DNA from 3 places in the Colwellia psychrerythraea 34H genome. Region 1 is predicted to be linked to each of the others. Evidence: predicted binding sites of a transcription regulator. Region 1 holds the regulator's gene; each other region holds the start of a gene.
The links. Region 1 encodes sigma-54, which starts transcription at its own class of promoters, with help from an activator protein. Its sites were predicted from a motif close to GTTGGCACGNNNNTNGNNT; they were not measured.
Positions count from the first base shown of each region.

Region 2: a site for sigma-54 is predicted at 1,195-1,213, ahead of CPS_RS14825 (ANTAR domain-containing response regulator). Genes of this name have one in related genera too.
Region 3: a site for sigma-54 is predicted at 1,377-1,395, ahead of CPS_RS23820 (DVUA0089 family protein). Genes of this name have one in related genera too.

Region 1 covers NC_003910.7:4,794,158-4,797,375, reverse strand. The annotation lists gene rapZ (RNase adapter RapZ) at 1-203, opposite strand, end outside; gene ptsN (PTS IIA-like nitrogen regulatory protein PtsN) at 504-956, opposite strand; gene hpf (ribosome hibernation promoting factor) at 1,065-1,352, opposite strand; gene CPS_RS20365 (RNA polymerase factor sigma-54) at 1,379-2,896, opposite strand; gene lptB (LPS export ABC transporter ATP-binding protein) at 3,004-3,218, opposite strand, start outside.
Region 2 covers NC_003910.7:3,439,950-3,443,167, reverse strand. The annotation lists gene CPS_RS14830 (enoyl-CoA hydratase/isomerase family protein) at 1-769, shown strand, start outside; gene CPS_RS14825 (ANTAR domain-containing response regulator) at 1,284-1,943, shown strand; gene CPS_RS14820 (CmpA/NrtA family ABC transporter substrate-binding protein) at 2,601-3,218, shown strand, end outside.
Region 3 covers NC_003910.7:378,873-382,090, reverse strand. The annotation lists gene CPS_RS01710 (hypothetical protein) at 1-362, shown strand, start outside; gene CPS_RS01705 (GNAT family N-acetyltransferase) at 451-906, shown strand; gene CPS_RS23820 (DVUA0089 family protein) at 1,462-2,079, shown strand; gene CPS_RS01695 (IS110-like element ISCps1 family transposase) at 2,661-3,218, opposite strand, start outside.

The DNA.
Region 1 (3,218 bases):
GGGATATCTTCTGGGTCTTTCGGTAAGTTTCGAACATCGAGACTTACCGCAACGTTTTCATAGTCATTGATAACAGTATGGGTTAATGCCGGCAGAAGATTAATAGGGATGTTGTCTACACAATAATAACCAAGATCTTCTAAAACTCTTAGTGCAACCGATTTACCTGAGCCTGAGCGACCACTAACAATGATTAATTTCATTTATACTATTCCGAATGCGCGGCAACTTATACCCAAGCCACATGAAGATGCAGGTTTCAGCTGGAATTAGAAACGCCTTTAGGCAAGGCATTGATTGAAGAGAATAGTTATTCTATTGTCGAAATCAATAACGTAGCATAAAGCGTTTCTAAACCAGCCCTATGGGGCCCCTGAGCGGCTTATGCTCGTCGTTGCCTCCTTTTTTAAGGGAATAATCCTTAATAAAATGAGGCGCCTTGATCATAAATCGCTCAGCGGTCCTGAAACACACAGCTTCAAGTGGCTTGGGTATATCTATTGCTAGCTTGCTTGTTGAATTAAGTTATAGAGTGCCTGATTATCATTGCATTTTCGAACTTGCTTGATCATCTTTTTATCACTAAATAGTTTAGCAATATTTTGTAGCGTATCTAAATGTTCTTGGCAGCTATTTTCGGGCACAAATAAGGCAACAAAAATATCTACGTCTCTATTATCTATGGCATCAAAATCGATTGCCTTTTCTGTTGTTATTAACACCGCAACAGCTTTACTTGTATTGGGCAATCGACCATGTGGGATCGCAATACCGTTACCTATACCAGTGCTACCCATTTTTTCTCTATTGAGTAAACTATCTAATAGTTCATCTTGCTCTATATCAGTTATTTGAATCGCAGCGAGTTGACAAATTCTTTCTAGAATACGTTTTTTACTGGTTACTGCTACATCACAACTAGTACAGCTTGTTGTTAATATTTCGGATAATTGCATAATCGTGTTAATGGTTTTAAGGCGCCACTTACGCTAAATCATTTAGCTCAGGACGCCTGCTTTAATAGGCTTTAATTACTTTAAAGCGGTCTTTCGGGCTAACTCAACTTAATGATGAGAAACCTTAGCTTTATACTTAAGAATCTGCCTATCAAGTTTATCAACTAAGGTATCAATAGAGGCATACATATCGGTGTTGACTGCAGAAGCAAATACTTCACTGCCATTCATATGAACATTAGCTTCAGCTTTTTGATTAAGCTTTTCTACGGTAAGTACAACATGGACATTATTAATGTGATCAAAATGTCGTTCTAATTTTGAGAATTTTGTATCGACATATTCGCGCAATGAACTAGTTACTTCAACATGGTGTCCAGAAAGATTAATTTGCATAAACATGATCCTTTTATTGTAGTCTTCTAAAGTAAACTCTTACGTTGATTTGACGGTGGTATCGCTAATGATTCTCGATATTTAGCAATTGTACGTCGTGCCACTTTTATTCCCTGCTCAGCTAATAAGTTAGCCATTTTACTATCACTTAACGGTTTAGCAGGTGTTTCCGCTAAGATAAGTTTTTTAATCAAAGAACGAATTGCTGTAGATGAACATTCACCACCATTCTCTGTACTGACATGACTAGAGAAGAAGTACTTGAGTTCAAAGATGCCTCTTGGCGTGTGCATATACTTTTGTGTTGTAACACGTGAGATGGTGGATTCGTGCATATCAACAGCTTCAGCTATATCGTTTAGTACCATAGGTCTCATGGCTTCAGCACCATGTTCTAAAAAACCTTGCTGGCGTTGAACAATACAATTGGACACTTTAAGTAGTGTGTCATTGCGAGATTCTAAACTCTTAATAAACCATTTAGCTTCTTGTAAGTTGGATCTAATAAATTGTCCATCATCAGTTGACGACTTCATTGTTTTAGACATTGCCGCATACTGTTTATTAATCGACAATTTAGGTGCAGTATCAGAATTTAATTCAACGACCCAACGGCCATTTTTTTTCTCAACAGAAACATCTGGAATAACATACTGGTCATCGCCTTTAATTACCGCATCACCCGGACGAGGGTTCAAGCTTTGAATTAAACGCATTACTTCACGTAGCTGATCTTCTTTTAATTTGGTTTTACGCATTAACTGGCGATAGTCTCGATTACCAAGTAGATCGATATGGTCGTTGATTATTAATTTACTTTCTTTCAGGTAAGGGGTATCAGCACTAAATTGATTTAATTGAATAAGTAAGCAATCAGGAATGGAGCGAGCTGCGACACCAATAGGATCAAACATATTAATACGTTTTAATACGGCTTCTACTTCATCAAGCTCGAGCCCTTCAGTGCCAACACTCTCTAAGATATCTTCTGGTGATACAGTTAAATAACCGGCGTCATCGACTGCTTCTATAATAGCAATTGCGATGGTTTTATCAGTATCGCTGAAAGGGGTTAATTCCATTTGCCATAATAAATGATCTTGAATGGAATCAGTGGTTTCACCCTGATAGGTGTAGTCATCAGCAGGGCTACTTACTGCGCCAGTATTTGATACCCCAGCACTGTAGCTTTCTTCCCAAGTAGTATCTATATTTAGTTCTTCTGGTATATCACTTTTTTCCATCGCCTCAGTAGTACTGATTTCGTCAATACTGGCCTGCTGTTCTTCACTACCATCGCCCGCAGGTTGATCCGTTTTTTCTTCATTAGTATTGGATGAAAAGGCTTCTTCAAGATTATTTTGTTCACTTGAATTATCACTTTGAGCTTTTTCATCAAGTTCAAGTAATGGATTGCTCTCTAAAACTTCTTGAATTTCTTGTTGTAACTCTAACGTAGACAATTGCAACAGCTTAATAGCTTGTTGCAATTGTGGAGTCATTGTTAAGTGTTGTCCAATACGGAGCTGTAGTGTAGGGCGCATCTAGGTTATATGATTTCCTATTTATTATTCTTAGTAGTTACGCTATTACAATGGGTAACTACTATTCTATTAAGTATTCTGGCTAAATATACTAGCCTATCGCTTTACTATAGCGTGAATTGTTCGCCAAGGTATACATCTCTGACTTTTTGATTAGCAAGAATTTGATCTGCATTACCTTGCGCAATAATTTCACCATGACTAACTATATAAGCATGCTCACAAACGTCTAATGTTTCTCTCACATTATGGTCTGTTATCAAGATACCTATGCCTCGCTGCTTTAAGTGTAAGATGATTTTTTTAATGTCGCCAACCGAAA
Region 2 (3,218 bases), 1.4 Mb from region 1:
GTTAATTAAAAACCCTCCTGTAAATATTTTAACGATTGATTTAATTAACGAGTTAAACGCATTTATTCTGTCATTAAAAGATGATCGTGAAACTAAAGTTGTTGTTTTTAAATCGTTTCATGAGGCATTTTTTATTGCCCACTTAGACCTTAATGTTATTAACGGCACTTCAGGTGGACAAGCCGCATCAATAGAGTTTAATCACATGATTGCTAATATCAAAGCGATGAAGCAGCTCTCTATTGCTGTAGTTGACGGTGTGGCTCGTGGTGGCGGTAATGAGTTTGTTATGGCATGTGATTTAGCATATGGCACGGAAAATTCGGCTTTTGCTCAACCGGAATTATATATTAACATTCCAACGGGCGGTCAAGGCGCAGTGCAGTTTGCTCGCCGTTTAGGAAAGGGTAAAGCACTTCAAGCATTACTAACTGGCGCTGACTTTACAGCACAACAAGCTGAAACCTTAAACATAATTACTCAGTTTGTTCTTAAAGCCGAACTTGATGTATTTCTAGCACAATTGTTATCAGTTATTGTCGGTTGGGAGATCCGCGACATTGTGATGTATAAAGAAATTATTGCCGCCTCAATCAAAGATGAAGCTGTCGGCACAGAACTTGAGTTACGATACTTTTTAGAACGAGCGAGAGAAGAAAAAACACAAACTATCATTGCTGCATTTCTTAAACATGGCGGCCAAACCGAACGCGAAGCTAAAGACATGCAAGGCATCTTTGTTGATACTGCTGCAGAGCTCTCAAAGTAGAGTTGAATCACAAAACAGTGTGGCAACCTCAAATGGTAGGTTGCCTCTACCATCTTATTGACTGATTATTAAATTCAAAGATTATGCGTACTCACAGGGCAGATAAAAGGTACTACATCAGTTTGAACACCCATTACTTCTAATAAACCCCAATCAAAATAACCAAAAACGAATATCCTTTCGTCTGTCGACATACTTAGCTGTAGGCAGCACAATTATCGCGGCGGCGAGATATACATAGCTACTTCTAATGTCGTTTACTCCAGATAGCTCTTGTTTTTATTGACGTTATGTAATCGTTCAGTCATTAACCAATGATACTTTGATGTGCGCTGTTATATTGAGTTTTAGCTTTTGTGGTGCAAGTAACCATAAGTCCCATGACGAACAATTTACTAAGCTTATGTAATTTAAGGATAATAATAACTGGCTTGGATTTTGTATTAGGTTTTAATGAAAGAAGCAATTGTGATTACATAATTGTAACTAAAAAAACACCTAGGTTGACAAAAACATGAGCCTTAACAATAAACAGGTTAATAAAAAGAACTTGTTGCATAAAAAATCAATGGATCCAGTAATAGAAGATATCACCGTACTTTTAATTGAAGAGCAACCAAACGTTAGTTCTATGCTAAAAAATGCATTAATGGATTTTGGTTATCATATTACTAAACACATCTCTTTTGATGACAATATTATTGAACAAATTGATTTGTGTAACCCCAGTATTCTTATTCTAGCAACTGACTTACCCAGTGAAGCAATTTTGAAAGAACTCGCTGAAATAAATCAATTATTACCTTTGCCCATTGTTATATTTGCTGAGAATGATTCTCCTAATGTGATTAAAAATGCGATTAAATCTGGCGTAAGTGCTTATGTGGTTAATGAAATATTACCTCAACGACTCAAAAGTATTATTTCAGTTGCAAACGAACGCTTCAAAGCTGTTCAGTCTTTACGTAATGAACTTAAACAGGCGAAAACCCAGTTAGAAGGCAGAAAGTATATTGAAAGGGCGAAGGGGCTTATCATGCAACAAAAGAACATAAGTGAAAATGAGGCTTATAGTAAGCTCAGGAAAATGGCAATGGATCAAGGATGTTCATTGGCGATGGTGGCAAAAAATATTATTGATGTTTGTCAGTTGTTATCAACATCTAAAGCATAGCGAGTGTGTTCTGATATGGTGCATTTCATTATTATTGTGCAGTTAAAGTCGCTAATCAAAGGAAAAAATTGCTTTTAGCCCAGTAAAAACGATGAATTTAATATTGGCACATTATCTGCTTTGTAATAAGTAAGACGATAAATAAGTATTACTTACTTTATCGAACATAGTATCGAACATAGTATCGAACATAGTATCGAATTAGCGATTGGACTGAATACAGAAACAAGTACAAAGCTAGGTACACAAAAGAATAAAATTGAGTTAACACACAGAATAAAATGTTTTTATCAACGGCGATAAAAATAAAGTAATGCCAATCAGATTAATTAAGGGTTCAAATTTTAATGAGGATAAATTTTTAAGAACAAGGCGCTTGATTGAGCAATAGCTGGCTATTGAGATTGAAAGCAACGATGTTATTGGATATTTAGACCATTTAAAAAGATCACTGAGTTAGTCTGATTGGTGTAATAAACCTAGCAGCAACGGCGCTGCGGGATAATGATAGGCATAAGCCTTACACTATACGAGCAATGGCGCTCATCAATAAGCAACCTTAACGGGTTGACTATTGGTGGGCGTTTTTTTTTGATTTTTTATTAGTTTTTAATATTTACTATTTAACATTTTTATAAATCCTACAAGGAATTCATTATGAATTGGAAAAAACCTATAACCTCTAGCCTAAAAAGTTTGTCGCTGAGCATTGCACTCGTTTGTGCGGGCACTTATATCGCTCATGCTGAAACGGTTGGCGAACCAGAAAAGGAAGAGTTGAAGTTCGGTTTTATTAAATTAACTGATATGGCGCCGATTGCTATCGCTTATGAAAACGGCTACTTCGAAGACGAAGGTTTATATGTCACGATTGAAGCACAAGCTAACTGGAAAGTACTATTAAATGGTGTGATTGATGGCACGTTAGATGGTGCGCATATGCTTGCGGGTCAACCTATTGCAGCCACTATGGGATACGGTACTAAAGCACACATAATTACGCCTTTTTCAATGGATCTAAATGGTAATGCCATTACCGTTTCAAACGATATCTGGAAAAAAATGAAGCCAAACATTCCTAAAATGGCGGATGGCAGACCTGTTCATCCAATTAAGGCTGATTCATTAAAGCCCGTTATAGAATCGTTAGCTTCAGAAGGTAAGCCCTTTAAGATGGGCATGGTCTTTCCTGTTTCGACACATAACTACGAGTTACGTTATTGGTTAGCTGCCGGCGGAATACACCCTGGTTATTATGCTCCACACAAAGGGGAT
Region 3 (3,218 bases), 960 kb from region 1:
AATTTAATGTAGCTAAAAATATGGCACTTTATTCCTATTTCTTCTATGCATTAGCTCCAGAAGTGCACCTTAAAACATATACTGTAATTGAACATGCGCTTAGAGTAAAAATGAAGCCAAAAAAAACAATGATGCTAAAAGCTCTCATTAATCATGCAGTGGCCCAACGTTGGATTTCAGATGCAGGCTTCCGCCACATAGATAAACCAAACTCAGATAATGAGTGGTGTAAAACGATGGTTACTGTTATCCCAAGCCTTAGAAATTGTAAGGCACATGGTTCAACAATGCTGGTAGGCGATTGTTTACACCATATTTCATCATGCGCTGATTTTATCAATCAATTGTTTCCACGTAATTAAACACGTAACAAGGTGCTTCAACTAGTCTAGACAACTATTTTAGTCCTCTTAGTTCGACGCTATACCTTATCTAATAAATAGAGTGAATATGTTAATCATTAAAGCTACTAAGGTGCACATCCCAGTAATTGCACGACTATTCGATTTGTATAGACAGTTCTATGAATGCAAACCTGATATTGCGTTGGCAGAGCAGTTCATCTCGGAACGTATTGAAAAAGGTGAATCGACAATATTTCTTGTTGAAAAGGATGGTAAAACCTTAGGTTTTGTTCAAATGTATCCTTCTTTTTGCTCTGTTGACGCGGTAAAAATTTATATTCTTTATGATTTGTATGTTGATGACAGCGGCCGTAGCTTAGGAGTAAGTGCTTCATTAATGGATAAAGCCAAAAGTTATGCTAAAGCAGAGGGTGCTTCTCGAATAGATTTAATGACTGCGTTTTCAAACAAAGCGGGTCAACATTTGTATGAGAAACTAGGTTATAAAAAAGTATCTGAAGACTTTCACAATTACTCGTTACAGGTAGAACAAGGCCTTTGAACGAAGCAAAAACAGTTGTATTTAAATGCTCGATTGGACTTAAACACCCATTTATCCTGACCTAAAGATACTAATGGAGCACCATTGGAACCCTTAATAAAAAATAAAGATAAAAAGGGCCCCAAATCAAATTCCCACAGCATAGCTAATTCCGATAATTTAATCTCTCATTGTAAGTCTTTTTATAGAGATCAATTAGCTACTAAAACTGATGTTTTATTACTGAGTTTATGTTCCCTTGGTGCGCTAAGAAGACATTAACAATTTCAAATGTCAGAATTATTTACAGTCAGCTTAATGTTGTATTGCGGACCTTAATAATTTTATTGAGTGCGGTAGTAATTGCCACTTGTAAAATATATGTAAACAAAACAACCGAATATGATTGAACAAGTGTCTTATTATTTTACACTTTTGAATTTATATTTCATTTAAAACACCTAACCAACTGAAAAGAAAGGTTTTTCTTGTTTGGTATGATTTGTGCTTTACAAGTAATACCAAAAACTATAATAGCATTCTAGTTTCAAGGAATGTATTACAAGGGAATATAAAATGAATATGAAAATGTTAAAAGCGGCTTTGGCTGGTTTAGTTTTATCTGTGAGTGGTTTTGCTAATGCTGGGTTGATTCTTGAAATTGGCGATACAGGCGACAATTTAAACACAGCACAATCATTGACAGGAGGCACTACTCAAGTATCAGGTAGTATTAGTACAAATAACGATGTCGACTTGTTTAGCTTTTATTGGGGGGGCGGTTTACTTGATTTAAACGTTTCTCAAGATAATAGCGCTTTAGACACCCAAATATTTTTATTTGACAGTTTAGGCTTTGGTTTATTTCATAACGACGATGCACCTTTCCCTAACTCAATAATCCAAACAGCATTAGCCGCAGGTGAATATTTTGTTGGTATTTCATCATGGTCTAATGATCCACTGTCAGTTGGTGGCGCAATATTTCCAAGTGATTTTTCAGGTCAATTAACTCCAACAGGACCGGGAGGCGCTAGTTCTTTATCAACATGGGAGTACGATGGAAATAGCTCAGGGGCATATTTGTTAAATATATCATCAACAGCTTCACAAGTTCCAGAGCCTTCTACCCTTGCCATCTTTGCATTAGGTATTATGGGTTTAGCATCACGTAAATTTAAGAAACAATCTTAATATTCTCTTTGTAGTAAATTCAAAAAAACATCAATTGTAATGATTGGTGTTTTTTTGTGCCTGGTGATTGGTAAATTAAGTTGCTCCATAAGTAAACCATCACCATAGGATACTCAATCATACCCTCTATTATGACTCTAAAGACTTTCAGGACACGCTAGCATAGAAATATCGCTATCTATTTGTATCACGCCAATGATCCGTTACAGTATTTAATATGCTATGTCCGCTGTCAGGCAAACACTAGCGAGTAGTGGTTGATAAGTCATGTCTGCTATAGATCAAAACATGCGAAAATTTACACAAGAAATTTTCAAGTGCTAACTTCCGCAATGTATATGGACTCCTCCTTTTCATCAAGCATCCCATTCTTAGATTAAGGCGCGTACGTATATTCGGTTTTTAGATGGAGAAGCTATCTCCTAACCCTCAATGTATGCGCATCTCGATTCCTATATGTGGCAACGGGTTTAAATCCCTCACTGCGGAACAGGTTTTATCAAGATGGATATCTTTATCTAATCTTGGCTTACTCGGTGAAACTCTTTTAAAACTTTTTAAATGCAATAGGTAACAGTAATTTAAGCGATTAGTTCTTTCCTATATTCTGTTCCCTGAGTTAGTAATGCCCACGCAGTTCGAACATTTTTATTAGCTAATGCAACGGCTGCTTTACCATAACCCGCACGTTCAATTAATTTGACTAACCACTCATCTTTTTTAGTGGTGACGGATTTCATGCGATGAACGTATGAGCGAGCGCCTTGTATTAATACTGAGCGAAGTCGCTTATTGGCAACAAATTTACTGATACCCATTAAACTCGCTTTACCACCACTACTGTGTTGCTTTGGTGTTAAACCAATATAGGCTGAGAACTCACGACCATTTTTAAACGCGTCGCCAGTACCTAATGTCGAAAATAGTAGGATGGCGCTAATTGGCCCAACGCCTTCCATTTTAGTGAGATTCGAGCATGCTTCATTGTTTTTTACTAATTGTTTAACTTGTTCATCCAACAATCCAACATCATCACGAAGGTCAAGTAAACGTTGATACATTAGATTAAGTGTAGCTCTGAACATATCTGGTATATCATTTTCACCGTCTTCCAAAATGTCAGGTATATTTTTAAAAAG